2 regions of the Polaromonas sp. SP1 genome follow, and region 2 is predicted to be linked to the other one. Evidence: predicted binding sites of a transcription regulator. Region 2 holds the regulator's gene; the other holds the start of a gene.
What was found. Region 2 encodes sigma-54, which starts transcription at its own class of promoters, with help from an activator protein. Its sites were predicted from a motif close to TGGCANGNAANCTGCTTT; they were not measured.
Positions count from the first base shown of each region.

Region 1: DT070_RS05665 (ammonium transporter) is a predicted target of sigma-54. The motif match lies at 1,650-1,667, and genes of this name have one in related genera.

Region 1 covers NZ_CP031013.1:1,174,778-1,178,186, reverse strand. The annotation lists gene mrdA (penicillin-binding protein 2) at 1-1,087, shown strand, start outside; gene DT070_RS05665 (ammonium transporter) at 1,725-3,188, shown strand; gene DT070_RS21755 (hypothetical protein) at 3,226-3,409, shown strand, end outside.
Region 2 covers NZ_CP031013.1:1,751,420-1,754,828, forward strand. The annotation lists gene lptA (lipopolysaccharide transport periplasmic protein LptA) at 1-505, shown strand, start outside; gene lptB (LPS export ABC transporter ATP-binding protein) at 520-1,320, shown strand; gene DT070_RS08375 (RNA polymerase factor sigma-54) at 1,465-3,000, shown strand; gene DT070_RS08380 (class I SAM-dependent RNA methyltransferase) at 3,043-3,409, shown strand, end outside.

The sequences.
Region 1 (3,409 bases), 580 kb from region 2:
GGCGATGGCCGCGCTGGAAACCGGCAAACGCTCGGCCAGCTTTATCGTCAACGACAACGCCTCCTGGGCTTTCGGCGGCCACGTGTTCCGCAGCCACGGCGACATCGCGCTGGGCGCGGTCGACATGTACAAGTCCATCGTCAAGTCCAGCAATGTGTATTACTACTCCCTGGCCAACGAGCTCGGCGTGGACGCCATGCACGACTTCATGAAGCCGCTGGGCTTCGGGCAGATCACCGGCATCGACATCGGCGGCGAGCTGGCCGGCGTGCTGCCCAGCCAGGACTGGAAGCGCGAGGCCTACAAAAAACGCGGCGCGGCGCAGCAAAAGTGGTACCCCGGTGAAACCATTTCGCTGGGCATCGGGCAGGGCTACAACACCTTCACCATGCTGCAGCTGGCGCAGGCCACGGCGGTACTGGCCAACAACGGCGTCAAGCGCCGCCCGCGCCTGGTCATCGGCACGCAGGACCCGGTCACGCGCGTGATGCACCCGCTGCCCGAGGAGCCCGCCGAAAACCTCGGCTACAAGCCCGAAAACATCGCCATCGTGCGCAAGGCGCTGGTCGGCGTGACGCAGGAAGGCACCTCGGCGCGCGTGTTTGCCGGCGCGGGGTACCTGAGCGGCGGCAAGACCGGCACGGCGCAGGCCGTCACCATCGGCCAGAAAGACAAATACAACAGCGCCAAGATGGAGGAATACCAGCGCGACCACGCCGTTTACATGGCCTTCGCGCCGGCCGACGACCCGAAGATCGCGCTGGCCGTGATCGTCGAAAACGCCGGCTGGGGCGCCGGCGTGGCGGCCCCGATCGCGCGCCGGGTGTTCGACTACGTGCTGCTGGGCCAGTACCCCAGCGAAGAAGACATGATCGCGGTGCAAAAAGGCCTGGCCGCCGCGCCCATCGGCAAACCGCGCCAGGCGGCCGATGTGGCCAGCCTGCTGGCCCCCGGCGGCGCCGGCGCCACGCCCGGCCCCACCACCGCAGCGGCGGCGGCCGCCGCCAAAGCCAAGGCGGCAGCAATTGCCGAGGCGCTGAGCAAGCTGCCCCCGCCCATGGCTGCGGCGGGCATCAACCCGGATTGAGCGGTTTTTGCTATTGAATGAATAGCAAATAGTCCACGCGCCGCCTGGGCCGGAGGCCGATTTCATCTAGAAATTCCGGCCAGCCCGGATTGCCGGGGTTCCCGGCCGGGGCTGACGCCGGCCCGCACCGAAATGGCCCTTCACTATAAAATTGATAGCACACTGCCCAGGTGGATAAAGGGTTTGAGGCCGATTGGATGCCAAGCCTGGCGCCGGAGCATCAAAAAAACACGGGCATAAAAAAAGCGCTGGGGTTACCAGCGCTTTTTGCAAAACGGCATCTTGTGGAATGCGCTTTGCTGTGTACTTTTAGTTGACTCTCTCGTGTCTCCTCGGCTCCTCGCGTTGCGAGCAGCTAGGCTCGTCAGCAAGTCCTCCAATGTAGCCCGCGCACTCCGATAGTGCATTGGGAGTTTCCCGCCCCCGAAATGCGCCCGGAAATGCGCCCGGAAATGCCCACAAGTGCGCCTGACCAGGCGGCCGGGCCGCGCCGCCCGCCGCGCCGGGCCTTCTCCACGCAGTCTTCTGTACTCATTTGCCCCCAATTCCCTTTAAACCACGCTGGCACGACTTATGCCTGTTGTTACCAATTGTTGGGTTGTTGGGCGTTGCACGAAAGGCAAACAGTATGTTGTTGATGAAGCGCTTTTTGGCGTCGGTCCTGTTGATCTGTGCGGGGCTGGCGGGCCAGCAAACCCTGGCGCAAGCCCCCGCCGCGCCTGCAGCGGAAGCCCCCGCCAGCGCGCCTGAGGCCGCACCGGCGGCTGCACCCGCTGCCGTTGCTGCGCCGGCCCCCGTGGCCGCCGCGGTCGCATCCGCCCCAGCAGCGCCCGCCCCCGCGCCCCTCACGCAGCCGGGCCTGGTCGGCGCGGAAACCCTTAACGGCGCCGACACCGCCTGGATGATGACCTCCACCGCGCTGGTGCTGCTGATGACGCTGCCCGGCATCGCGCTTTTTTACGGCGGCATGGTGCGCAAGAAAAGCGTGCTCAATGTGATGGCCTGCGTCGTCGCAATCTGCGCGGTTGTCAGCCTCTTGTGGTTCGCCGTCGGGTATTCGATTGCCTTCACGCCGGGCTCGGGCGCGCTCGGCCACTACATCGGCGGCACCGAGCGGCTCTGGTTCGCCGGGCTCGACTATGTGAAGGAAGGCGGCAAAGTCGCCGTCAGCCACATCGCGCCCAACATCCCGGAATCGGTCTATTCGATGTTCCAGCTGACCTTTGCCATCATCACGGCGGCGCTGGTGGTCGGCTCGTTTGTCGAGCGCATGCGCTTTTCGGCCATGCTGGTTTTCATGTCGCTGTGGACGCTGATCGTCTACGCCCCCATCGCCCACTGGGTGTGGGAGCCCAACGGCTGGCTGGCCCGCATGGGCGCGCTGGACTTTGCCGGCGGCTCGGTGGTGCACATCAACGCCGGGGTGGCCGGGCTGGTCTGCGCTTACGTGCTCGGCCCGCGCCACGGTTACGGCCGCGAGCCCTTCACGCCCTTTAACCTGGGCCTGACCATGGCCGGCGCCGGCATGCTGTGGGTGGGCTGGTTTGGGTTCAACGCCGGCTCGGCCGTGGCCTCTGACGGCCGCGCCGGCCTGGCCATGGCGGTCACGCACATTGCGGCGGCTGCCGGTGCGCTGTCGTGGATGGCGGCGGAATGGATGGTGCGCGGCCGGCCTTCGCTGCTGGGCCTGTGCTCGGGCCTGGTGGCCGGGCTGGTGGCGATCACGCCGGCGGCCGGTTTTGTCTCGCCGCGCTCGGCGCTGGTGTTCGGCCTGGTGGCCGGCCTGGCCTGTTACTGGGGCGCCACGGGCCTCAAGCGCCTGCTCAATGCCGACGATTCGCTCGACGTGTTCGGCGTGCACGGCGTGGGCGGCATCGTGGGCTCGCTGCTCACCGGCGTTTTTGCCAGCAAGGCCATTTCAGGTGCCGAGGGCAGCGTGCTGACCCAGGCCATAGGCGCCGGCTCGGTCATGCTCTACAGCCTCTTCATGACGGCGGTGGCGCTGTGGATCACGTCGTTGCTGGTGAGCCTGCGTGTGAGCGAAGCCTCCGAGAGCGACGGCCTGGACATCACCCAGCACGCTGAACGCCTCGGTACGTGAGTTGACAGCGGTCTCCAACTTTGAAGGACAGCACACCATGCCTTCCAACGAAAAAATCGCCATCGCCGCCCACCTGCATGTGCTGCTGCGCCGCAAGACCGGCCGGGTGACCGATACCGAGTGGATGGCCAGCAACCACGAGTACGCGGTGGAGGTGGCGCGTTTTGCCCGCGAAAAGGCGGCGGAAGACAACCACCCCGATCTCGCCGTCTGGGCCGACA
Region 2 (3,409 bases):
GTATGACGACCTGAAGCAAACCAGCGTTTTCACCGGCAATGTGGTGATCACCAAGGGCACGACCATCGTGCGCGGCGAGCGGGTCGACGTGAGCCAGGACCCCGAGGGCTACCAGCAGGCCGTGTCCATCGCGGCGCCGGGCAAGCTGGCCTTCTACCGTAAAAAGCGCGACGGCGTGGACGAGTACATCGAGGGCGAGGCCGAGCGGATCGAATACGACAGCAAGGCCGACCTCGTCAAATTCATCAAGCGTGCCGTGGTGCGCCGCTACAACGGCGCCACCCTGGTCGACGAAACCACAGGCGCCGTGATCGTTTACGACAACAACACCGACGTCTTCACGGTGGAGGGCGGCACGCAAAACAAAACCGCCGCCAACCCGAGCGGACGGATTCGCGCCATGCTGTCGCCCCGCGCCGCCGCGTCGGCGCCGGCCGCTGCAAAGCCATCCGGCCCGGCCGTCACCCTGCGCCCCAGCACCACGCTGGGCAGCGAAAAGAACTAGAAAGACCTGCACAGATGGATGTGGTGACTGATATTTCGGCGGCCCCCCGCGCTCACGGCGCTTCCGCCCCCACCCCCAGCCGCCTCGTGGCGCAAGGGCTGCAAAAATCGTACGGCAGCCGCAAGGTGGTGCAAGACGTGTCGCTGGCCGTGCAAAAAGGCGAAGTGGTCGGCCTGCTCGGGCCCAACGGTGCGGGCAAGACGACTTCTTTCTACATGATCGTGGGCCTGGTGCGCGCCGATGCGGGCGAAATCTCCATCGACGGCCAATCGGTCGAGCACATGCCGATTCACCTGCGCGCCCGCCTGGGCCTGAGCTACCTGCCGCAAGAGGCCTCGATTTTCCGCAAGCTCACGGTCGAAGAAAACGTGCGCGCCGTGCTGGAGCTGCAGCTGGGCGCCAACGGCAAGCCGCTGGGCCGCGCCGACATCGAGTCGCGCCTGGACGCGCTGCTGCAGGACTTGCGCGTGGACCACCTGCGCAACTCACCCGCGCCGGCGCTGTCGGGCGGCGAGCGCCGCCGCGTCGAGATCGCACGCGCGCTGGCGACCCAGCCGCGTTTTATTTTGCTCGACGAGCCCTTTGCCGGTATTGACCCGATCGCCGTCATCGAGATCCAGCGCATCATCGGTTTCCTCAAGTCGCGCGGCATCGGCGTGCTGATCACCGACCACAACGTGCGCGAGACGCTGGGCATTTGCGACCACGCCTACATCATCAGCGACGGCCATGTGCTGGCGCAAGGCACACCGTCCGAGATCGTGAACAACGCCGATGTGCGCCGTGTCTATCTTGGCGAACACTTCAAGATGTGAACATGGTTCCCCCCTGTTGTCGCTCACTTCGTGTAGCTCCCTCTCCCCCTCCGGGGACGGTGCCTGCGGCCTGGCGGAGCCAGTTCCGCGGCGCCTGCTGGCTGAAGACATGTCACCTCAACCTTCCGTGTATTTGAAAGTCCCGTGAAACAAGGCCTCTCGCTTCGCGTCTCGCAGCATCTTGCGCTGACGCCCCAGCTGCAGCAGTCGATCCGGCTGTTGCAGTTGTCGACGCTTGAGCTGAGCCAGGAGGTCGAGCAGATGCTTGACGAGAACCCTTTCCTGGAAGTGGCGGAAGAGACGGCGGTGCGGGAGGAGTTCGGGCTGGAGCATGTCGACACGCCGGTCAGCCAGGACAGTCGGGAGTTTGAATCTGCTACCAATTCGATAGCTGCAGGCCAAGACGACACGGGGGCTGCAGGCCAAAATGATGCTGAAATCAGTGCAGAGCCCAAGCTCGAGGAAAGCTGGGAAGGCGACGGCACGGTAGAGACCGCGCCTGACGACAGCGAGTGGGGCAGCGACGCGCCGGCGCGCAAGAACAACAACGAGGAAAGCGACGCCGAGGCCTCCGACCTCACGGGCGCCCACGAGTCGCTGCAAGACCACCTGCACCGCCAGTCGCTCGGCCTGCGCCTGTCCGAAGAAGACCGCGCCGCGCTGCACTTCCTCATTGAATCGCTGAACGACGACGGCTACCTTGAAGACAGCCTGGCATCGCTGGCCGCCGGCCTGGCCGGCAACGACCTGGAGCAAAGCGAAGAGCTCGAGCAGCGCTTTGCCATGGCGCTCAAGCTCCTGCACCACATGGAGCCCGCCGGCGTCGGCGCGCGCAACCTGGCCGAATGCCTGGGCCTGCAATTGCTCGACTGCAAGGACTGCGAAGAAACCCGCGCCGCCATCGCCATGTGCAAGCAGCCCATGGAGCTGCTGGCCAAACGCGACGTGAAGCGCCTGTCGCACCTGTGCGGCTTCACCGAGGCTGCGATCAAGGGCGGCATTGCCGTGATCGGCCGGCTCGACCCCAAGCCCGGCCGCCGCTTCGTGAATGTGGAGCGCAACCTGATCGTGCCCGACGTCATCGTCATCAAGTCGGGCCGGGGCTTCAAGGTCTCGCTCAACGGCGATGTGATGCCGCGCCTGCGTGTGCACGATATTTACGCCAACGCCCTCAAGCAGCACAAGGGCCAGGGCGGCGCGGCGCTGCAGCAGCGCCTGCAGGAAGCCCGCTGGTTCATCAAGAACATCCAGCAGCGTTTTGACACCATCCTGCGTGTGAGCAGCGCGATTGTCGAGCGGCAGAAAAACTTCTTCACGCACGGCGAGCTTGCCATGCGCCCGCTGGTGCTGCGTGAAATCGCCGACGAACTGGGCCTGCATGAGTCGACCATCTCGCGCGTGACCACCGCCAAGTACATGGGCACGCCTTTCGGCACCTTCGAGCTCAAATACTTCTTCGGCTCCGCACTCGGCACCGAAACCGGCGGCAACGCCTCCAGCACGGCGGTGCGCGCACTGATCAAGCAGTTCGTCTCGTCTGAAAGCCTGAAGAAGCCGCTCAGCGACAACCAGATCTCCGAAATGCTGAAAGAGCAGGGCATTGAATGCGCGCGCCGCACAGTAGCTAAATATCGTGAGGCGCTTCGCATCGCGCCCGCCAACCTGCGTAAATCTCTCTAGGCGCCCGGTCAGGCCGCACTGCCCCGCCTTTCAAAGCCAGTCATGAATCAACTCCAACTCTTTTTACCGTGCGCCGCCGGCGTTGAGACCCTGCTCGCGACCGAAGTACAACGCGTCACCGGCATCCAGGGCAAAGCCTGGCGCGCCGGCGTGCAGCTGCAGGCCTCGTGGCGCGATGCGCTGCAGCTCAACCTGCACAGCCGCCTCGCGCAGCGCGTGCTGATCGAGCTGCAGCACAACCAGTACCGCAGCGAGCAGGACCTCTACAACGCCGCTGCCAACGTGGCCTGGGAAATCTGGTTCACGCCCAAACAGACTTTCAAGGTGGAGATCACGGCCCAGCACAGCCCGCTGCAAAGCCTGAACTTCGCCGCGCTGAAGATCAAGGATGCGATCGCCGACCGCTTTC